2 linked regions of the Halioglobus japonicus genome follow. The protein of the gene in region 2 interacts with the protein of the main gene of each other region in a pairwise test. Links are inferred from orthologs where the notes say so. Each region holds a gene or a part of one and is shown on either strand. Other genes may lie near its edges.

Region 1 (11,211 bases), 620 kb from region 2 along the record:
AAAGCCGCGCCGATTGAGAAACAGAAGGGACTGTTCGCCCCGGGCCAGTGTATCCCCCACGGCCTTGACCAGGGCTTCCGACAGGCCGGCCTGGAGCGGCTGACGGCGTACATCCAGAACGGTGAGTTGGGGGAGCTCGCCGCTACCGGCTCGCTCGGTGAGGCGGTGGTGCTGATAGCGGCCCTGCAGCGCATTGTGCAGGGTCTCCAATGAGGGCGTGGCACTGCCCAACAAGACCTGGCAGCGCTCGAGCTGGCCGCGCTTTACCGCCACATCCCTGGCAGAATAGCGGAAACCGTCCTGCTGCTTGAAAGAGCTGTCGTGTTCCTCGTCGACCACGATCAGGCCGGGATCGACCATGGGGGTCAACACCGCAGAGCGCGTGCCAATGACAATCCGTGCGATACCGGTGCGCGCGGCCTCCCAGGCCCGCTCGCGCTGGACCTCGCCGAGGCCCGAGTGCAATACGGCGATATCGGTATCAAAGCGCTGCTCAAACCGCGCCAGGGTCTGAGGCGTGAGCCCAATTTCCGGAATCAGGACCAGGGCTTGCTTGCCCTGGGCCAGGCAGTGGGCAATCAGCTGCAGATAAACCTCGGTTTTGCCCGACCCGGTGACGCCCTCGAGCAGATGGCAGCTGAACCCCTCTGAGGTTGCTATCAGTGCCTGTAGCGCCTGCGCCTGTTCGTTGTTGAGCGCCAGGCCCGGTCGAGCGCTGGCGTGGCAGTGGGCGGGAGATATCTCGCAGGGTTCTGCTAGCCCTTTGTCCTGCAGGGATTTCAACGCCGGGCGTTTGATGCCTGCGGCGGCCAATTGCTGGCCGCTGGTGGGGCCTTGCTGGCGCAGGGCCGCAAGCGCCTCTGCCTGACGCGGCGAGCGCCCCAGTGCGCCCTCGCCCAGGCCCTTGCCCTGGGTGGTTAATTGCCAGCCGGGAATAGTCAGGCCGCGGTGCGGGTTGCCTTTGCGCAGGCGGGTGGGGAACGCCGCCGCCAGGACTTCGCCGATCGGGTGCTGATAGTAGTCGGCGGCCCACTGGCAGAGTTTCTGGAGGGTCTTCGGTAGCAGTGGTTCCGGATCCAGCAGCTCGCTGGCTTGCTTGAGCTCGAAATCGGTGGATTGAGGATCTGCCATGACTTCCACCAGCACGCCGCAGAGCTCGCGGTGGCCAAAGGGAACGCTGAGCCGTTGCCCCGGGCGCAGCTGCGCCGATTGGCTGCCTGCCGGCGGCAGGTAGTCGAACAGCGCGCGCAGGGGCGTTGGCAGGGCCAGACGCAGTATGGTCACGGTTGGGGGTCGTCCTGGGGTCAAAACGCCAGTGTAACAACCGGTTGCGTGCCCCGCCAAAGGCGACCTCAATGGCGCGAAAACGGCCAATATTGAGTACTTGCTAATCGGGCAGGGTCTGGTAATATGCGCGCCTCTTTTTCTCCAGCAACCGGATGCGGTGCCCGACAGGGATCGGGTGGCGGCATCATTAAGGAGCTATACAATGCAAGCTGAACTACATCCCAAGTACGAAACCGTGACTGCTACCTGCAGCTGCGGTAACAAGATCGAAACTCGCTCTACCCTGTGCCAGGACCTGCACATCGACGTGTGCTCGAAGTGCCACCCGTTCTTCACAGGTAAGCAGAAGATTGTTGATTCCGGCGGCCGTGTAGACCGCTTCAAGAAACGTTTTGGCAGCCGCGGCACCAAGAAAAGTTAAGCGTCAAAACGTGCTGCGCTTCGTCGCAGAGCAGAAAAAGCGCCGACCCACCGCGAGTCTGGCGCTTTTTTTATGTCTGGCCGTCAGTGCTTGCGATGGCGCCGGGAGCCCCGCAGGCAGCGCCTCGACAGCGGTCGCGCAGTGCGCCGCAGATCCCGCGACCCTGCGCAAAGCCGCGGTAGAACATGTCTACGATGGCGACACGCTACGGTTGCGCGGTGGTGAGCGTGTTCGGCTGGTGGGGGTGAACACACCTGAGCGGGGTCGAGATGGCGCTGCCGATGAGCCATTCGCTGAAGAAGCCCGGCGTACCTTGCAGGACCTGACCCGTAGTGGCGAGGTTTGGTTGGCCGATGCTGCCCAAGCACGGGACCGCCATGGGCGGCTGCTCGCCTATACCTTCGATGCCCAGGGCAATAGCCTGTCGGCCCAGTTGCTTGCCCAGGGCATGGGCTTTCACGTTGCCATCGCTCCCAATACTGCCTACGCCGATTGTCTGGCAGTTGCGGAGTCAGGGGCGCGCGCTGCCCGGCGGGGTGTGTGGGGTGAGCCTTTCTATGCGCCGGTGCGCATGGCCGATCTCGGCCCTGGCGACGGTGGATTCAAGCGGGTCCGCGATGTGGTGACCCGGGTGTCCTTCAAGGATAACGGCTGGTGGGTGCAGCTGGGGGGCAAGTTGGGGGTCAAGATAGCTGAACCGAACCAGGCGGCGTTTAAGCGGTCTGAGCTGAGGCGTCTGGAGGGTCGGGAAGTCGAAGTGCGCGGCTGGCTGGTGCCCAGAGACGGTGGTTGGTGGATGCTCACCCTCGGTCATCCCGAGATGCTGGAAATGAATCCTTCGTAGCGTAAATTATCACCTTGTGGCAGTAGCCGCTTTTCATTATTCTCTCACTCCTTTTTTTCGGGGATACTCCATGTCAGAAGAGCTGATGCAAGATGCGTTGGATTACCATGCGCTGCCAACGCCGGGCAAAATCAGTGTGGAATTGACCACCCCCGCCGAAACCCAGCGAGACCTCTCACTTGCGTATTCACCCGGTGTCGCTGAGCCCTGCCGTGAAATCGCCGCCGATGTCGAGAACGCCTATCGCTATACCGGCAAGGGCAATCTTGTGGCGGTGATCAGCAACGGTACCGCTGTATTGGGCCTGGGCAATCTGGGCGCACTGGCCAGCAAGCCGGTGATGGAAGGCAAGGCGCTGCTGTTCAAACGTTTTGCGGGCATTAACTCCATCGATATTGAAGTTGAAACCGAAGATGCGGGCGAATTTATCGATACGGTTGCCCGTATTGCCACGACCTTTGGCGGCATTAACCTGGAAGACATCAAGGCACCCGAGTGTTTTGAGATTGAGTCTGCGCTGATTGAGCGCTGCGATATTCCGGTATTTCACGATGATCAGCACGGTACCGCGATTGTGACCGCGGCCGGGCTCGTGAGCGCGCTGGAAATTCAAGGCAAGCGGATTGAAGACGCCGTAGTAACCTGCCTCGGTGCCGGTGCCGCAGCGATTGCCTGCATGCGCTTGCTGATCAGCCTCGGTGCGCGCCGGGAAAACATTTATATGCTGGACCGCCGCGGTGTGATTTATGAAGGCCGCGAAGGGGTGAACACCTACAAGCAGGAGTTCGCCAATCGCACCGACAAGCGCAGCCTGTCAGATGCCATCAGTGGTGCAGACGTCTTTATCGGCCTGTCCGGAGCTGATCTGCTCAGCCCGGAAATGCTGCTGTCCATGGCGGACCGCCCGGTGGTCTTTGCCTGTTCCAACCCCGACCCGGAGATTAAGCCGGAGCTGGCACTGGCGACCCGGGATGATCTGATTATTGCCACCGGCCGGTCGGACTACCCTAACCAGGTCAACAATGTGCTGGGCTTCCCCTTTATTTTCCGCGGCGCGTTGGATGTGCGTGCCAGCGCCATTAATGAAGAGATGAAGGTGGCAGCGGTACAGGCGCTGTGCGACCTTGCCAGGGAACCGGTTGAGCAGGCTGTGCTCGATGCCTGTGGCGTGGAATCACTGGCGTTCGGGCCTGAGTACATCATACCCAAGCCCATGGACAGTCGTTTGCTGGGGCGCCTTGCGCCGGCGGTGGCGCGGGCAGCGATTGAGTCGGGCGTGGCCCGGGTGGCGCTGCCGGAGGACTACGCGCCCACGCTCTGATCCAGGTTCGGGGTCAGAAAATATCCTGTACCAGATCGTCCGTGCCCTGACTCCCGGGGCTCAGGCTGTCGCCGTCCTTGCCGCTGCTGGCAGGGACATGCTCCTGACGGAAGTACTCAAAGATTGCTTTGGGGTTTCGCGACCCTGCCAGCAGGCCCGTTTCCGGGTCGATTTTCACGTTGACGATACCCGGCGGTAGTCGGCGCTCCCGGTCTTCACTGTTTGCTAGCGCCAGGCGCATGTAATCAATCCAGATGGGCAGCGCGGCGGTACCGCCAAATTCGCGGCGTCCGAGGGGGGTGTAGTTGTCGAAACCTACCCATGTCGTCGTGGCCACATCCTGGTTGTAGCCTGAGAACCAGGCGTCCATGGGGCCATTGGTTGTGCCGGTCTTACCGGCGATGTCGCCCCGTTTCAGCACCAGGGCCCTGCGGCCGGTGCCCCGGGTAATCACGTCCTCGAGAATGCTGTTGAGGATGAAATTGACCCTCTCTTCCATCACCCGCGGGGCGATCGGCGCCCGGTCAGCCGGCGCGGATTCCTGTGCCAGGATTTGCTCCATGCTCAGTTCCTCCAAGGATGCTTCCGTTGATTCAGGCTGGTCGCAGTCCCGGCACACCGTCAACGGCTGTGCCTTGAAGACGGTTTCGCCGTGGAAATCATCGATGCGATCAATCAGGAAGGGTTCTACCTGATAACCGCCATTGGCAAGCATGGCATAGCCAGTGGCCACCTCCAGCGGGCTCATGGCGTGGGTGCCCAGCGCCAGCGACAGGTCGGGGGAAAAATCGGAGGTCTCGAACCCGTAGCGATCGACCGCCGCAATCAGCTCGCGCACGCCCAGTTGTTGCAGCAGGCGAATCGACACCAGATTGCGGGATTTGGTCAGGGCCCAGCGCAAGCGGGTCGGTCCGTGAAAAACGCCGCCATCGTTTTCCGGGCGCCAGATATCTTCCAGTGAGCTGTCTTCCAGAACCACCGGTGCGTCGTTGATGATGCTGGCAGCGGTAAAGCCTGCTTCCATTGCGGCACCGTAGAGGAAGGGCTTGAAGTTGGAGCCTGGCTGACGCTGGGCCTGGGTGGCACGGTTGAATTTGCTCAGCTCAAAGCCCATACCGCCAACAATACTCAGGATGGCGCCGTTATCTGGTGCCAGGGCGACGAGCGCAGCCTGGGCGGCGGGCACCTGTGTCAGTTGCCAGGGTGGCTGGAGTGGTGCTGGGGGTGTGTCTGTGTCGCCGGCTTCAGGGTCTGCTTCCTCTGTCGGCGGCTCGGGCAATTCGCCTTCTACCACTCGAATCAGGTCGCCGGGGGTAAACAGTTCGGCGGGATTCTCGGGTTTGGAGCCGCGCCGATCTTCGGTGAGATAGGGGCGCGCGTCTGACATGCCGTTTTCCCAGAACAGCTCGCCCAGGGAGCCATCCCGGAATAGCAGGCTCACTTTGTCATCGAGGACCTCGGTGATAATGGCCGGTGTCTGCCAGGCGATGACAGGGATATCTGCCAGCGCATTGAGCCAGTATTCAGTGGCATCGACCTCCGCCTCCTTGGGAAGTGGGAAGCGCTGTTCCGGGCCGCGATAACCGTGGCGTTCATCGTAGGTGACCAGGCCGTTAATTAGGGCGCTGCGTGCCGTCTGCTGCAGCTCGCTGCTGATGGTGGTGTAAACATGGTAGCCATCGTTGTAGGCGTCCATACCATAGCGGTCGAGCATCTCCTGACGGGCCATCTCGGCGGCGTAGTGGGCAGTAAAGCTCAACTGGGCGCCGTGCAGCGTGGCGCTGTCGATCTCGCTGCTGGCGGTATCGAACTGGGACTGGTCGATGTAGCCGAGGGTGAGCATGCGCCCCAGAATCCAGTCGCGCCGCTCTTTGCCCGCGGTGGGGCCGCTCACGGGGTTGTTCCGCGACGGCGCCTTGGGAATGCCCGCCAGCATGGCATGTTGGGCCAGACTCAGTTCGTCGATGCCCTTGCCGTAGTAAACCCTGGAGGCCGCCTCGAAACCGTAGGCCCGATGCCCCAGGAAGACCCGGTTGAAGTAAAGCTCGAATATCTCTTCTTTATTCAGGGCTCGCTCAATCTCGATCGCCAGCAGGATTTCGTTGAATTTGCGCATAAACGTCCTCTCCAGGGAGAGGAAGTAGTTGCGCGCGACCTGCATGGTCAGGGTACTGCCGCCTGAGCCCTTCTGGCCGGTGAGCACTAGTTCCGATACTGCCCGCCCCAGACCCATGAGATCGATGCCCTGGTGGCGGAAGAAGTTGTCGTCTTCCGCAGCGAGAAGTGCCTTGACGAACTGGTCGGGAATGTCGTCAAAAGGTAGCGGACTGCGCTTTTGTTCGCCGAACTGGCCGATCAGGTCGCCTTCGCGGGTGTAAACCCGCATCGGGGTCTGCAGTTTGACATCGCGCAGCGTTTCAACGTCAGGCAGGTTGGGGCTCAGGTATAAATAGATGCCGGCAAGCCCCCAGAGCCCGCCAAAGGCGCCGAGAAGGGTCATTCTCAGAAGAAAGTGGAGAAAGCTCATTTAATCTCTTTACAAAACAGGGGCTTGTTATATTTTTGTACGCAGGGGAGGGCATTCATTTGGTAATTATAGGCCTTTTTTTGGTTTGGATATAATTCCGACGATGTTATAACTACCAATTAATGTATCGGTGTATAAAAACATCCTAAGTTAGTGATACTGATAGGGAAAAAAGTTGCTTGGTCTAATAGGGAAAAGAAAGGCGACGCCGGTTCTGGGGCTTGATATCAGCTCGACAACGGTCAAGTTGCTTGAGTTGAGCTACTCAGGGAATCGCTACCGTGTAGAAAGCTACGCGGTAAGTTCGCTACCGCAGGACGCGGTCATCGAGAAGAATGTCAATGACGTTGACGGCGTAGCCAACGCCGTGCGCAACGTTGTTGCCCAGTCCAGAACCAAACTCAAAATTGCGGCTGCCGCCGTCTCCGGGTCGTCGGTCATCACCAAGATGATCGATATGCCCCAGGGGCTTAGTGAGGATGACATGGAGACCCAGCTGACGCTGGAGGCCGACCAGTACATCCCCTACCCCCTGGAAGAGGTGGCGATCGACTTCGAGGTGCAGGGCGATTCGCCCGAGCACCCCGGTCAGGTGGAAGTCTTGCTGGCGGCCTGTCGTCGTGAGACGATCGATGCCAGGGTAGACGCCCTTGACGGCGCGGACGTCACCGCCAAAATTGTCGATGTGGAAGCCTATGCGATGGAGCGGGCTTACTCGTTAATCAGCAGCCAGCTCGATCTGGATGGCGACGCCACGGTGGCGGTGGTCGATATCGGTGCCACCATGACCACGCTCAGTGTCTTGCACGGTGGCCAGACCATCTACACCCGCGAACAGCTTTTTGGCGGCAAGCAGCTGACTGATGAAATCATGCGCCGCTACGGCCTGCCCCTTGAAGAAGCGGGTCTTGCCAAGAAGCAGGGCGGTTTGCCCGACGATTACGAGCCTGAAGTGCTCGAGCCTTTCAAAGACGCGGTCGTTCAGCAGGTGGCCCGATCCCTGCAGTTTTTCTTCTCGTCCAGTCAGTACAACGACGTGGACTACATTATCCTCGCCGGCGGGGTCTCCTCCATGGAGGGGCTGCCCGAATTGGTCCAGGAAAAACTCGGCACGCCCACCCAGGTGGCGAATCCTTTCGCTGACATGTCAATTTCGTCCAAGGTAAACGCCGTGGCCCTGAGCAGCGATGCGCCGGCCATGATGATTGCCTGCGGCCTTGCCCTGCGGAGTTTTGACTGATGGCGAAGATTAACTTACTCCCGTGGCGCGACGAGCGCCGCGCTGAACTCAAGCGCGATTTTCTGGTGACGTTGGCATTGGTGGCCCTGTTTGGAGCCGGTGTGGTGTTGCTGGCTGATCGGGTGGTGAATAACCAGATCGATAACCAGAAAGCGCGCAATGCTTATCTGACTAAAAATATCAAGGAGTTGGATAAGCAGGTGGCTGAAATCCGTGAGTTGCAGAAACGTCGCAACGAGTTGATTGACCGCATGCGCGTTATTCAGGAGTTGCAGGGTACTCGACCACTGATTGTGCGGGTACTTGATCAGATCGTGCGCACTGTGCCAGACGGCGTTTTCTACACCAACCTGAACTCCAAGGGATCGCGGATCGCGATTAATGGCTTCGCTGAATCGAATAACCGGGTGTCCAGCCTTATGCGCCGCCTCGACGGCTCAGACTGGCTGACCAAGCCAAACCTGGACAAGGTGCAAGCGGCAACCCAGTATGGCGATCAAGCTAACCGTTTTAATCTGACGGTCGTGGTGCAGCCTCCCAAAACTGACAATACCGAAGGGGAGCAGTAATCATGGCGATCCAGGATACCATGCGTTCCCTGAACGAATTTGATATTAACGATCTCGATTTCGAGAATATCGGCAGTTGGCCCTTCGCGGTTAAATTTATCGTCTGGGTGGTAGTGCTCGCCGCGGTTATCGCTGGCGGTTATTACTATCACATCGAGGATTTGCAGAAGCGACTGGTCAAGGAAGAGAAGAAAGAGCAGACGCTGAAGAAGGACTTTGAGAAGAAAGCGTTTCAGGCTGCTAATCTCGATGCCTATCGCAAACAGCTTGCCGAGATGGAAGAGACGTTCGGTGCCCTGGTCAGCCAGCTGCCCAGCGACACCGAAGTTCCGGGTTTGCTCGAAGATATCACCAATAAGGGACTGCTGAATGGCCTGGCCATTCACAGTATTGACCTGAAGGCTGAGCGTGCTCGCGAGTTCTACGTCGAGCTGCCGATCGCCATCCACGCCTCTGGTTCTTACCATGACCTCGGGGCATTTGTGAGCGGGCTGGCGGCATTGCCGCGTATCGTCACGTTGCACGATTTCAATATCAGTATTCCCAAGCAAGGTAACGCCGATAATCTCAGTATGAGCATTACCGCCAAGACTTATCGCTATCGTGACGGGGGGGCCTAAGCTATGAAATCCCTGAAACGATACGCTGCATTTATTGCCCTGCCGCTGGTGCTCGCCGGCTGTAGCGGGCCCGATTTCTCCGATCTGGATGCCTTTATGGCGCAGAAGCGGGCGCGTCCCGGTGGCGTGATTGAGCCCATCCCGACGTTCAAGGCCTACGAGGCGTTTGGTTACAGTGCAACCACACTGCGCAGCCCGTTTGAGCGGCCTGTGGAAGTGCGGGACATTGCCCAGCTGCAGGCTGTGAGTGCGATCAAGCCTGATGAAAACCGGGCCAAGGAATTCCTGGAACAATTTACCTTCGACTCACTGCGTATGGTGGGCACCCTGGATGGGCGCGAAGCCAACTGGGTTTTGATTCGCGACCCGCAGGGCGGGGTGCATCGCGTGTCTATTGGTAATTATCTGGGACGTCATCACGGCAAGATCGTGGAAACCACCGACACCTATGTGGCCGTGGTCGAGATCGTGAGTGACGGCAGTGCAGACGGCTGGGTAGAACGGCCGCGATCAATTAAGTTATCCGGCATTTAAGCCGGGGCCATGGGTGACTGCCATGTCAATTAAAAAACAAATTCTGGGGACAAAGGCCGTGGGCAAAGGAAGAATGACAACAGGGAAATGGTTGCGACCGGTCGCAGGCGTCGTATTAGGCGCGTTTGCGATGGCCGTCCAGGCGGAGCCGATTATTCAGGACATCGAGTTCAGCTCGCGCCCGGGCAGCAAATTTGAGGTGCGACTGGATTTCAATGAGCCGCCCCCGAGGCCAAGGCTTACACCATTGAGAAGCCGGCGCGTATCGCCATGGATTTCCCCGGCGCGAGCTCTAAGCTGGAGCGCAAGCGCTACTCCCTGCCCTATGGTAATGCCACGGGTGTGGTGGTGCTGGAGTCCGGCGATCGCACCCGCATGGTGGTGAACCTGGTCAAGCTGGTGCCCTACGAGACGCGTGTTGAGGGCAACAGCATGTACCTGGTGGTTGGCCAGGACGGCGACGATTATCTCAAGCCTGCCTCCGATCCGAATCGATTGCCCACTGAGGTGACCCCGGTGGCTGATGTGGACTCAGAAATCAGCGATTTGCAATTCCAGCGTACGGCTGACGGCGAGGGCCGTCTGACCCTGGCGCTGACCGACCCTTCGGTGGACGTGAACGTGTTCAGCGAGGCGGGCGATATCAAGCTGCAGTTTGTCGACACCAATGTGCCCGAACGACTGATGCGCCGCTTTGATGTGACCGACTTTGCTACACCGGTGCAGAGTGTGGACGTCAATACCACTGAGCGCGGCGCGACGCTGACACTGAAGACGGCCGGTGATTTCGATTACCTGGCCTACCAGACGAACAACGAGTATGTGCTGAGTGTGAAGCCCCTGACCCTGAAAGAGGTTGAGGAGCGTCGCAACGAGTTCGCCTATGTGGGCGACCGGATCTCCCTGAACTTCCAGGATATTGAAGTGCGCGCGGTACTGCAGTTGATTGCCGACTTCACGGAAATGAACCTGGTGGCCAGTGACACGGTGCGCGGTCGTATTACCCTGCGTCTGCAGAATGTGCCCTGGGACCAGGCACTGGAGCTGGTGCTGAAGACCAAGGGCCTGGATAAGCGCATGATCGGCAATGTACTCATGGTGGCTCCGGCGGCTGAGATCGCCGAGCGCGAGCGCCAGGAGATTGAAGCGAATAAGCAGATCGCCGAACTTGCACCGCTCGTGTCCGAGTTTGTCCGCATCCGTTACGCCAAGGCCAGTGACGTTACCAAGTTGTTCCAGGCCGGCTCCGAAGAAGGCGGCAGCCTGATCTCGTCTCGCGGCTCGGTGGTTGTCGATGCGCGTACCAACTCACTGATCATTACCGATACTGCCAACAAGATGCAGGAGATTCGCGACCTGATTGAGCTGGTCGATATCCCGGTACGCCAGGTCATGATTGAGTCCCGTATTGTGATCGCCCAGTCCGACCTGACCCATAACCTGGGTATTGAGTGGGGCGGCGGCTACATCGAGCCTGACCTGAATGGCAATATTGGCTCGATCTCCGGTGATACGGCCAACGTGGCTGCGCTCAACCAGTCCATCATCAACGGTACGACGCCTAGTGTGTCCTACCCGGGTGCCCTGCTGGTTGACCTGGGTGTGGCCAGTACCAGTGGCTTTGCGGTGGGCTTCACCAGTGACGACCTGTTCCTGACAGCGGAGCTGTCAGCCCTGGAAGCGGCCGGTGAAGGTGAAGTGGTCTCCCAGCCGAAGGTTATTACCGGCGACAAGCAGCAGGCCAATATCAAGTCGGGTACCGAGATTCCCTACCAGGAAGCTTCTGCCTCCGGTGCGACATCGACTTCCTTTAAGGAAGCGGTACTGGAGCTGGATGTGACCCCAAGT
Region 2 (11,079 bases):
CGCACACCCATACCGCGACGCTTGAGATCTATGAGCAGATACACCACCCACTGACCCGGACCGTGATAGGTAACCTGACCACCACGGTCTACCTGAATGACCGGAATATCGCCCGGGGCCAATAAGTGCTCAGCCTTGCCCGCCTGCCCCTGGGTAAAGACCCGGGGATGCTGCAGCAACCACAGTTCGTCGGGGGTTGTTGCGTCGCGCCCGTCAGTGAACGCTCGCATATCGTCGAGCACGGTCTGGTAGTCCGCGAGGCCCAGCTCGCGGCTGACAATCTCCATCAGATAACCATCTGCACGTGGCCAGTGGCCATCAGATCCTCGTGTAGCGCGGTCAGCTGGTCCTTACCCGTGGCGGTAATCGTTATCGTCATCGAGGTGAACGTACCCTTGGCACTGTCCTTGACGGTAATGGCGGCCTCATCGAAGCCGGGCGCATGTCGCTGAAAGACTTCCAGGATGACACCGCGGAATTGCTCTGAGCTGCGGCCCAACACCTTGATGGGATATTCGCAGGGAAATTCTATCTTGGGGGGTTCTTGATCGGTCATAACTACACCTTGAACAGGCCGGCAATCCACATCAGGATCATATCCCAGATACGCGCAAAAAAACCGCCTGGTTCAACTGCCTGCAGAGCCACGACCGGACCGGTATACACCGTCTCGCCGTCAAGCGTCATGATCACGGTACCGACCTCGTCGCCAATGGCCAGGGGCGCTTCAAGATCCTCATTGATCTGGACATCGCTCACCAGGTGCTTTTTCTTACCGCGCGGCAAGGTCACCACCGCCTCATCGAGAATACCGACCGGGACATAGTCTTCCTGGCCCTTCCATATACGCGGCTGGTCGAGTTCCTGCCCGGATTCGAACAGTGTGGTGGTCTCAAAGAAGCGGAAGCCATAGTTGAGCAAAGAGCGGGTTTCGTTCTTACGTGAACGCGGGCTGGAAGCACCCATCACCACAGAAATAAGGCGCATACCGCGTCGCTCGGCGGACGCCACCAGGCAGTACCCTGCTTCCTTGGTGTAGCCGGTTTTCATACCGTCAACGGTGGGATCCTCTCCCAGCAGAGAATTGCGGTTGTACTGCTTGATGTCGTTGTAGGTGAACTCGCGCTCTTTGTAGATCGCATACTGCTCGGGATACTCCTTGATCATGGCGTTTGCCAGGGTGGCCAGGTCGCGCGCCGTGGTCAGGTGCTCCGGATGAGGCAGACCGTGCGTATTCACATAGAAGGTGTCCACCATACCCAGCCTTTCAGCGTGGCTGTTCATCATCTGGGCGAACACTTCCTCGCTGCCCGCCAGGTGCTCGGCGACCGCCACCGTGGAGTCGTTGCCGCTGGAAATGATAATGCCGCGTTGCAGGTCGCCGATGGACACGTCCTTGCCTGGCTCGATCCACATCAGCGAGGAACCGGCGAAGCGCGGGTTTTGTGACCACGCGTTTTCACTGATCGCCACCATATCGGTCTCTGCGACATTACCCTCGGCGATTTCAGCAGCGAGCACATAGCTGGTCATCATCTTGGTCAGGCTGGCCGGGGGCAGTGGCAGGTCAGCATTATGCTCGGCCAGCACCTCACCACTGTCGGCATCGACGAGCAGCCAGGCCTTGGCGGCAATTTGCGGCGGGGCCGGGATAATCGTGGCGGCCTGCGCAGCAAAACTGAAAAAAGCCAGAAACAGGACCTGAGAGAGTCGCATCATAGTGATTGAACCGTGGGAATGAGTGTTGCTATGCGGGCATGGTAACGCATGCGTCGGGCCAGCGGAAGAAAGCGGGCCCTCAGGGCAGCGGCTGGCCTTCGGCGTAACCGCCATCACGCAGCTGTTGCTGCACCAGGGCCAGATCAGCACTACTGTCGACCGGCCCGATCCGCACCCGGTACAGTGTTCTGCCACCGGCTTCCACCGGGGCGATAAACACCGGCGCCTGAACAAACCCCTGCAGTTCGCTCTGTAATTGCCGCGCCGACGCCTCGACGCCAAAGGCCCCCATCTGCAGGAAGCGATAGTGGGTGCCAGGGGCGCCGCGATGATCATCGGTGCCGGTAACGCTGACAACTTCAACTTCCACGGGAGCTGTACCCTGCTCCATATAGCCGAGCTTGACTGCGGCGGCATAGGACAGGTCGATCAGCCGATCACCGTGGAAGGGGCCTCGGTCGTTTACCCTGACGACGACACTGCGCCCGTTATTCAGATTGGTGACTCGCGCATAGCTCGGCAACGGTAGGGTTTTGTGCGCCGCTGTGGGGGCGTAGAGGTCGAAAATTTCACCATTGGATGTCTTGTGGCCATGGAACTTACTGCCGTACCAGGACGCCGTGCCCCGCTCCCGGTAGCCCTGGTAGTCCTCGATAATCGTGTAGGTGACGCCATTGACGGTGTAAGGGCTCTTGTTACCGGCAGCCAGAATCGGGTCTGCGCGAGGGACCGCATCCTGGACATCGTCGGGACCGATATGTCGAAGCGGCGCCGCATCCTGCTGCTGGCTATAGCGCGTGGCCTGATAGCGGTCGCTGGCACTGGGCTCGTATGTCGTACGTGAGTCATTGCCCGAGCAGGCCTGAAGTAAAGCTGCGGTCATCAACGCCGCAGCGAGTGGGACCAGCCTCATTCGCGCATGCCAGAGCCTATGGCCATGCTCAGCTGATACACCGCCATAGCGTACATCGCACTGTGGTTGTAGCGCGTAATCACGTAGAAGTTCTCCAGGCCCAACCAGTACTCGAGGCTGGCCGGCTGCTCGAATTCAATGGCAATCGCCATGGCCTTGTCATCGTTCTGGGGCTTGAACTCAAAGCCCGCCGCGGCAAACTCTGAGAGCGTGTAGCGCGGTTTGAGCTTGCGGCCCCGGCTGAGCATCTCTTCGGGCACTTCGGCCGGAGGTTCGGCAGACAACACCACCTTCTGGCCCGGCTGCCATCCGTGCTCCACGAAATAATTAGCCACAGAACCGATCGCATCGGTTTTGTTTTCCCAGATATCTGCCTTGCCGTCGCCATCGAAGTCGATGGCGTAGTTGCGATAGCTGCTGGGCATGAATTGACCATAGCCCATGGCGCCGGCGTATGAGCCGACCGGGGTCAGCGGATCCATGCCCTGGTCGCGGGTCAGAATAAGGTAGTGCTTGAGCTCACTGGTGAAAAACTCCGAGCGCCTGGGGTAGTCAAATGCTAGCGTCGACAATGCATCGATAACCCGATAGCTGCCGCGAATTTTCCCGTACAGGGTTTCCACGCCAATGATGGCGACGATGATTTCAGCAGGTACGCCGGTCTCCGCCTCGGCGCGTTTCAGGGCCTCGCGATTGTCGCGGTAAAACTGCTGGCCGTCGCGAATACGCTGATCATTGAGGAATATCTTGCGGTACTCGTGCCAGGCTTTGATCTTCTCTGCCGGCCGGTTCATGGCATTGATAATGCTCTCCTGGCGCTCGGCGTCACTCATAATCGCCACCAGGGCGTCGCGATCAAACCCCTCCTCTTCGACCAGCTGATCAATGACCGCCAGGGCTGCGGGATTGTCACCGTAATGGGGTTGTGCCAGCGCGAGCGGCGCAACCATTAGGGCCGCCGCCAGGGCGCTTTTCAGGAGGGTATGCATAATCATGTTCTCACTTATTAGTACGCGGGCTAGCGGGTCACCAGTTTTCGTTCGGTACTCACCGCCATCAGGATACCGAAACCGGCCATCAGGGTAACTACCGAGGTGCCTCCGGCACTCACCAGGGGCAACGGCACCCCACTACCGGCAGCAACCCAGCCACCATGCCCATGTTGACAAAGATGTATACGAAGAAGGTCAGGGTCAGGCTGCCCGCCATCATCCGGCCGAAACTGGTCTGGGCATTCACCCCAATCCAGAAACCGCGCAACAAAATCAGTACGTAAATCGCCAGCAGCACGGCGACACCGCGAAGGCCGTGCTCTTCGGCCAGCACAGCGATAATAAAGTCGGTGTGACTCTCGGGCAGGAAATCGAGTTGCGACTGAGTGCCTTCGAGCCAGCCCTTTCCGGTCCAGCCACCGGAGCCAATGGCGGTTTTGGACTGAATAATATTCCAGCCGGCTCCGAGCTTGTCGCTCTCCGGGTTCAGCAGCGTGAGAATGCGCTGTTTCTGATAATCCTTGAGCACAAACATCCAGGCGGGCCAGGCTGACGCCAGGGCAAGCACCACCGCCCCGAAAATATAACGCCAGCCAATCCCGGCGACGAACAATACGAACAGGCCCGAGGAGGCAATCAGTAACGAGGTCCCCAGATCCGGCTGCTGCAGGATTAACAGGAACGGGATGGCCACCAGCACCAGCGCCACCAGAATATCCCTGAAGCGCGGCGGCAGCGGGCGATCAGCCAGGTACCAGGCCACCGCCATGGGCACCACCAGCTTCATCACCTCCGAGGGCTGAAAGCGGAAACCGCCAATCTGCAGCCAGCGCTGCGCCCCTTTGGCGCCCACCCCGAAAAACATCACCCCCACCAACATGGCTACACCGCCGAGATACAGCCAGGGCGCCCAACGCGTATAGCGCTGCAGGCTGAACTGCGCGCCGACAATCATGATGACATAGGCCACCGCAAAATAGCGGCCCTGGCGAATCACCGCCCCCATGCTCTGCCCTGAGGCGCTGTAAAGCACGAACAGCCCGTAGCCAGTCAGAATCAGCAGCAGCACCAACAGCGGCAGATCGATATGAAAGCGGGCAAAGGCGCTGGGCCGGCGCGCGAGATCGGCGCTGCCGTGGTGGGGCATCTGGCGGACGTAATCGCCCATCAGGCCGGGTCCTCGAAATCAGTGCTGCCAAACAGCCAGGTATCAATCACCTTGCGAGCAATCGGCGAGGCGGCGGAGCTGCCGCCGCCATTCTCGACAATAATCGCCACGGCAATGGTCGGCGCTTCGGCGGGCGCAAAGGCAATGAACAGGCCATGATGGCGATGCCGCTCATCCACTTCATCTTCGTTGTACACGGCGCCCTGGGCGATCCCGATCACCTGGGCTGTGCCGGTCTTGCCGGCCATCTGGTAGCGAATACCCTCGGCGAGGGCCTTGGCAGTGCCCTTCTTGCCATGCACCACCTCGAGCATGCCGTCGTATACCGCCGCCCAGTTGTCCTCGCTGGCCTGCATGGGCGCAAGTTCCGTGGCCGCCTGGGGCTCGCCGTTAATCGACTGCAGGAAGCGGGGAATACGGCGCTCGCCCTTACTGGCCACCACGGCCGTGGCCACTGCCAGCTGCATCGGTGTGGCCAGCATGTAACCCTGGCCAATACTGGCACTAATGGTCTCACCCGGATACCACGGCTGGCCGAGCGCATCGCGTTTCCAGCGCCGAGACGGCAACACGCCCTTGCGCTCATTGGTGGTATCAACACCGGTACGATCGCCCAACCCATAGGGCGCCAGGTACTCGTACATGGTATCGATGGTGAGCCTGCGCCCCAGGTCATAGAAATACGTGTCGCAGGACTCCGCGATCGCCATCTTCAGATCGACCTCCGGCGCATGGCCGGTGCCGCGAATCCGCAGAATCCAGTCGCGGTAGCGATGCCGATCACCGGGCAGGCTATACCAGCCAGGATCGGGCACTGTGGTCTCGGGCGTCACCAGCCCTGACTCCAGTCCGGCCATGCCCATCATGGGCTTGATCGTAGACCCCGGGGGATATTGTCCCTGCACGGCGCGATTGAACAGCGGGACGTCGGGTGAGTCGCGCAACGCGCTGTAGTTCTTGCTGCTAATACCGTTGACGAACAGGTTGGTGTCATAACCGGGTGTGGAGACCAGCGCGAGAATGCCGCCGGTTTTCGGATCCATGGCCACCACCGCCCCGCGGCGATCGCCCAGGGCGTCAAAAGCCGCCTGCTGTAATCGGATATCCAGGTGCAACTTGATATCCGCACCCGGCTTGGGTGAATTGCGCTCCAGAACTCTCAGCACTCTGCCGTGGGCATTGGTTTCCACGTTCTGGTAACCCACGTCACCGTGCAGCATTTCTTCATAGTATTTTTCGATACCCACCTTGCCGACGTGATCGGTGCCGGCATAGTCGCTCTCGTCCAGCTCCAGGGCCTCGCGCTCGTTGATGCGCCCCACATAGCCGAGCGCGTGGGAGAACAACTCACCATGGGGGTAATGACGCAACAGCTGGGCCTCTACGACCACCCCGGGGAGCCGGTAACGATTGACCGCCAGGGCCGCCTGCTCTTCCTCGGTGAGCCGGAAACGCAGGGCCACGGGTTCATAGGGACGGCGCCGCTTGAGACGGGTCTGGAAACGTTCAAATTCGCTGTCACTAATGGGCACCAGCTCGCCCAGTACCGAGAGCGTATCCTCCAGGTCACCCACCCGCTCCTTGATGACCGACAGGGTGAAGCTGGGGCGGTTGTCCGCCAGCAGAATGCCGTTGCGGTCGTAGATCAGGCCTCTTTTGGGCGGCAGTGGCTGCAGCTGAACCCGATTGCGGTCCGACTGGGTGACATATTGTTGGTAATCGGTGATCTGGAGACTGTAGTAGCGTGCAAAAATGACGCCCAGCATACCCAGCACCACGATTATCGCGGCCACCGTTCTCGCGCTGTAAATGCGGGACTCCCGGTGAGGATCCTTCAGGGCGATGGGCTGGGGCATGAAACAGCGTGGCCTGGAACGTACTTTGGTGAGTGGCTATTACTCGCGATGATACGGGTGATTGACGGTAATTGTCCAAGCCCGATACAACTGCTCGGCTAATAAAATTCTCACCAGCGGATGTGGCAGGGTCAGATCCGACAGTGACCAGCGCCGCTCGGCCCGCTCGAGACAGGCCTGGGAGAGCCCATCGGGCCCACCGATAAGCAAGCTGTAGTTCACGCCAGACATCTGCCAGTTAGACAACTGCTCTGCGAGTTGCTCTGTGGACAGGCTCTTGCCCCGCACATCCAGGGCAATCACCCGATCACCCGCGGGAATGGCCTTGAGAATCTGCTCGGCTTCCTTGTCGCGCAACTTGGCAGCACTGGTCCCCTTGCCGCGCTGGGCCAGGGGCAGCTCCTTCCATTCCACCTTGAGTTCGCGCGGCATGCGCTTGCTGTATTCCTCAACCCCCTGGCTGACCCAGGCGGGCATCTTGGTGCCGATCGTGATGATGCTGATGCGCATCAGTCGGCTTCAGGCTTGGGCTGCTCAGCCCACAGACGCTCCAAATCATAAAAATCACGAGTGGCGGGCAACATAACGTGTACGACCACATCACCAAAGTCCACCAACACCCATTCGCCGGCATCTTCGCCTTCCACACCCAGGGCGCGCTCGCCCTGCTTCTTCGCTTCCAGACAGACATTGTCTGCCAGCGACTTCACGTGGCGGTTGGAGGTGCCACTGGCGATCACCAGATAATCCATAACATCGGTGAGCCCGGTCACATCCATGGTCACCGTATTGACGGCTTTGAGGTCATCGAGGGCTTCGATGACGATTTCTTTCAGTTGCTCAGCTTGCATTGCGCAATTGGCTGTTCATAGTGTTGCCATTCCTGTTCATAGATAAAGTTGTCTCTCCTGAATATAGTCCAATACCGGCTCGGGGAGCAGATATCGCGGCGAGTGTCCGCCAGCCAACAGCGAGCGGATTTCCGTCGAGGAGATGGCCAATGGGCGTAGCTCTTCGATCAGCACACCCCCACAGGCTTGTTCGTTTAGTGCCGCGGCACTATCCAGCTGATGGGTGGCAAGCCATTGCGCCACCTCACCCTCGCGGGGAAATTCCCAGCCCGGCCGTGCCAGCACGACCACGTGGGCCACATCCAGCAGTTCACGCCAGCGGTGCCAGGTGTTGATGCGTTGCACCGCATCGGCCCCCAGCACCATGCTCAGGCTGTGGCCTTCGCCAAGCTCGCCGCGCAAGCCCACCAGGCTGTCGTAGGTATAAGAGAGCCCTTCCCGGTCCAGCTCACGCCGGTCACAGCGCAACCGCTGTTCACCGGCAACGGCCAGCTCAACCATGGCCAGGCGGTCCTGGGCACTACAACTGGGTGCTTCCCGGTGCGGCGGGACTGCACAGGGCATTAGCCGCAAATGATCCAGCCCCAGCCGCTCCACCAGTTCCAGCGCAGAACGCAGGTGGCCGTAATGAATCGGACTAAACGTGCCGCCAAAGACACCGACAGCGGTCAGATGGCGGGGATCAGCACTCAAGTGCGAACCTGACCCTCGCCCATCACCACATATTTCTGGGAGGTGAGCCCCTCCAGCCCTACCGGACCGCGGGCATGAAGCTTATCGGTAGAAATGCCGATCTCGGCACCCAAGCCATATTCAAAGCCATCCGCAAAGCGGGTGGAGGCATTGACCATCACCGAGCTGGAATCCACCTCTCGCAGGAAGCGCATGGCCCGGCCGTGATCGGTCGTGACAATACTCTCAGTGTGCTGCGAGCTGTACTGGTCGATGTGCGCCATGGCCTGTTCCATGTCGTCGACCACCCGCACCGCCAGAATCGGCCCCAGGTACTCGGCGTACCAGTCTTCCTCGGTCGCCGCATTGGCACTGTCAACAATCGCTCGCGTGCGCTCACACCCACGCAGCTCCACGCCAGCCTGACCGTAGGCAGCCGCCAGGCGTGGCAGTATGGCCTGCGCCTCTGCGGCGTGTACCAGCAGCGTCTCCATGGTGTTGCAGGTGCCGTAACGCTGGGTTTTGGCATTGACGACAATCGCCTCCGCCATATCCAGGTCGGCGCCGGCATCGATATAAACGTGGCACACACCATCGAGATGCTTGATCACGGGCACCTTGGCATCGTTGCTAATGCGCTCGATCAGCCCTTTGCCACCGCGCGGCACAATCACGTCCACATATTCAGGCATGGCAATCAGACGGCCCACGGCAGCGCGATCTGCGGTTTCCACCACCTGCACAGCCGCCGCCGGCAAACCGGCCTGCTCCAGTCCCGCGGCCAGGCAACGGGCAATGGCCAGGTTGGAGGCAATCGCCTCGGAGCCACCGCGCAAAATAGTGGCATTGCCAGACTTGAGGCACAGACTGGCGGCCTCGACGGTCACGTTCGGGCGCGACTCATAAATAATGCCAATCACACCGAGCGGCACGCGCATGCGCCCCACTTTGATGCCACTGGGCATGGTATTCATATCGGAGATGGCACCCACGGGATCGGGCAGCGACGCTACCTGCACCAGCCCTTCGAGCATGGTGTCGATACGCGCAGGCGTGAGTTCCAGGCGATCCATCAACGGACCGTCCAGACCATTGGCAGCGCCACGCTCGAGGTCCTCGGCATTGGCTTTGGCGAGCTCCGGTCGTGCGGCATCCAGCAAATCACGCGCGGCCAGCAAGGCGTTATTGCGCGCGGCGGTACTGGAAGCAGCCACTTGGCGCGCTGCGGCGCGGGCCTGGCTGCCTAACTGCTGCATGTACTGCTCTACATTCATCTCGGTCATTTCTGGTCGTAAAAATGGCCCGCAATTATACCTGACCTTTTGCCGATCTCCAGCGCTTGGAAGGAACGAACCCATTGGCCGGAGTGAGCAGGGCCTACTGCCTGGCGGCAGGAATCGCCGAAGCCTCCAGCTTGAAACCGCTGTTTTCATTTTGCGCGTCACTGGCGAACCAAAGTAATACCGAACTGCCTTCTACCAGTATATTGTGGGGCAATTGTTGGCCAGATATACGCATTAGCAGATTCCTCTGCTGAGTGCCCTCGCCGCGAAAAAGGTACAGCGAGTCCACGTTCAGTTCGGTATCGAGCTCGAGAAACTTCAACATCACATGCTCTCCAGCACCTGGCACAAAGTGCCACTTACAATCGCTGTTGAAGGCGTAATTCTCAGCGCCACTGCCATCCTCGATAACAATACCCGGAGAGTCTGCGCTCAACGGTACTTTTGTGGTTCCCGTACAGAAACGCGTGGATTGATCAATGTTCCTTGTTGCATACGGCAATTGAAAGTCGAATGCCTTATTTGATTTCACCTCCAGCTCAATGCTGATGGCAGCGTGCTCGGTCTTGATTTCATAGGGAAGCGCTGAAAGCTGCCCCGCCAAATCGTATCTCCTGAATGGCTGTCGACGATACTCAGCGCAGAACCTTTGGGCTCTCCCTGAACGAATGGCGTGAGGGTGAGGCCCGCGTAGTCCCTTTGAGGCGATATCGTCCAGTGGCGTATTTTAGCTCCCGCACCGCGCCTGTTTGCGTAGCCAATCGCCCCTTCAGGTGATTCGAGCCTGTCAAACGCGTACCACCCCCTGGTCTTGGCGCAGTTGATCGCAGCCTGACTGTCGAGCGCACCCGCGCCGAGAAGGCCCGGATAGTTTGGGTTTCTGGAATCCAGCGGTGAGGCCGTTGCTTTAAGGCACAACTGGATCTGTCGGTTACTCAATGATGGGTTGGTGTACTTCATCAAAGCTACCGTCGCTGTCACCAGCGCGGTAGCGTTGGAAACTCCATCGATATCCCCGGGGGAATTTTCAGCTAACAGAGCTTCAGGGTAGCCGGCCGAGGGAGCGGCAATATCCACTTCATCTCCATAGTTGCTGCGATAGAGGTGTCCGTTTGAATCTATACCGGCGACCGCAAAAACCGCCGGGTGTGAGGCCGGAAAAGCTGGATCCGACTGGGGGAAATTGCCCACAGCACCGACTACAAAGATATCCTCAGTTCTGGCCTGGACCAGGGCGTCCCTGGCCTCTCGGCTTGCAATGCCACCACTCCAGCTAAGGTTGACGACGTCAGGCTTATAGCTCACGGCCGTTTCTAGACCCAGATAACCATCCGCCATATTCAGGTTTGTAGCTGTATCAGCGATAGACTTGATAAACAGTAGTTTAATCGGGTAATCGTCCATCTCCCCGAAGTGGGCCCGAATCCTCTGGGCAATGTGCGCAGCCATATAGGTGCCATGAGGATAATCCGCCAGTCGCTGTACTGGAGGCCGGACATCTTCATCCTGATCAGAGATATCCCAACCTATAACATCATCTACCCGACCGTTGTGATCATCATCGAGTCCGTTATTGGGTACCTCCAGGGTATTGCTCCATAGCATGCCCCGAAACAAGTCCAGGT

The links.
Region 1: the proteins of mrdA (region 2) and BST95_RS03890 interact in binary tests that used the Escherichia coli proteins (3 or more experiments, as listed by UniProt). The link is inferred for Halioglobus japonicus from one-to-one orthologs.

The regions. Positions count from the first base shown.
Region 1 is NZ_CP019450.1:808,066-819,276, forward strand. Bases 3,644-6,739 are described here. They hold BST95_RS03890 (penicillin-binding protein 1A), read right to left. Parts: upstream 6,401-6,739; coding sequence 3,887-6,400; downstream 3,644-3,886. Other genes in these bases: BST95_RS03885 (malic enzyme-like NAD(P)-binding protein), read left to right, coding at 3,644-3,873; BST95_RS03895 (pilus assembly protein PilM), read left to right, coding at 6,576-6,739. In the rest of the region: BST95_RS03870 (primosomal protein N'), read right to left, coding at 1-1,284; rpmE (50S ribosomal protein L31), read left to right, coding at 1,490-1,708; BST95_RS03880 (thermonuclease family protein), read left to right, coding at 1,719-2,552; more of BST95_RS03885, read left to right, coding at 2,623-3,643; more of BST95_RS03895, read left to right, coding at 6,740-7,640; BST95_RS03900 (PilN domain-containing protein), read left to right, coding at 7,640-8,209; BST95_RS03905 (type IV pilus inner membrane component PilO), read left to right, coding at 8,212-8,829; BST95_RS03910 (pilus assembly protein PilP), read left to right, coding at 8,833-9,363; BST95_RS03915 (type IV pilus secretin PilQ), read left to right, coding at 9,634-11,211. UniProt on the Escherichia coli protein: Cell wall formation. Synthesis of cross-linked peptidoglycan from the lipid intermediates.
Region 2 is NZ_CP019450.1:1,428,612-1,439,690, reverse strand. What follows is about bases 4,221-7,184. They hold mrdA (penicillin-binding protein 2), read right to left. Parts: upstream 6,649-7,184; coding sequence 4,792-6,648; downstream 4,221-4,791. Other genes in these bases: rsfS (ribosome silencing factor), read right to left, coding at 7,158-7,184; rlmH (23S rRNA (pseudouridine(1915)-N(3))-methyltransferase RlmH), read right to left, coding at 6,688-7,158. In the rest of the region: lipoyl(octanoyl) transferase LipB, read right to left, coding at 1-287; BST95_RS06915 (HP0495 family protein), read right to left, coding at 287-556; BST95_RS06910 (D-alanyl-D-alanine carboxypeptidase family protein), read right to left, coding at 559-1,719; BST95_RS06905 (septal ring lytic transglycosylase RlpA family protein), read right to left, coding at 1,799-2,632; mltB (lytic murein transglycosylase B), read right to left, coding at 2,629-3,621; more of rsfS, read right to left, coding at 7,185-7,499; nadD (nicotinate-nucleotide adenylyltransferase), read right to left, coding at 7,536-8,192; BST95_RS06870 (glutamate-5-semialdehyde dehydrogenase), read right to left, coding at 8,189-9,445; BST95_RS19925 (CUB domain-containing protein), read right to left, coding at 9,549-9,890; BST95_RS06860 (S8 family serine peptidase), read right to left, coding at 9,983-11,079. UniProt on the Escherichia coli protein: Catalyzes cross-linking of the peptidoglycan cell wall. Responsible for the determination of the rod shape of the cell. Is probably required for lateral peptidoglycan synthesis and maintenance of the correct diameter during lateral and centripetal growth.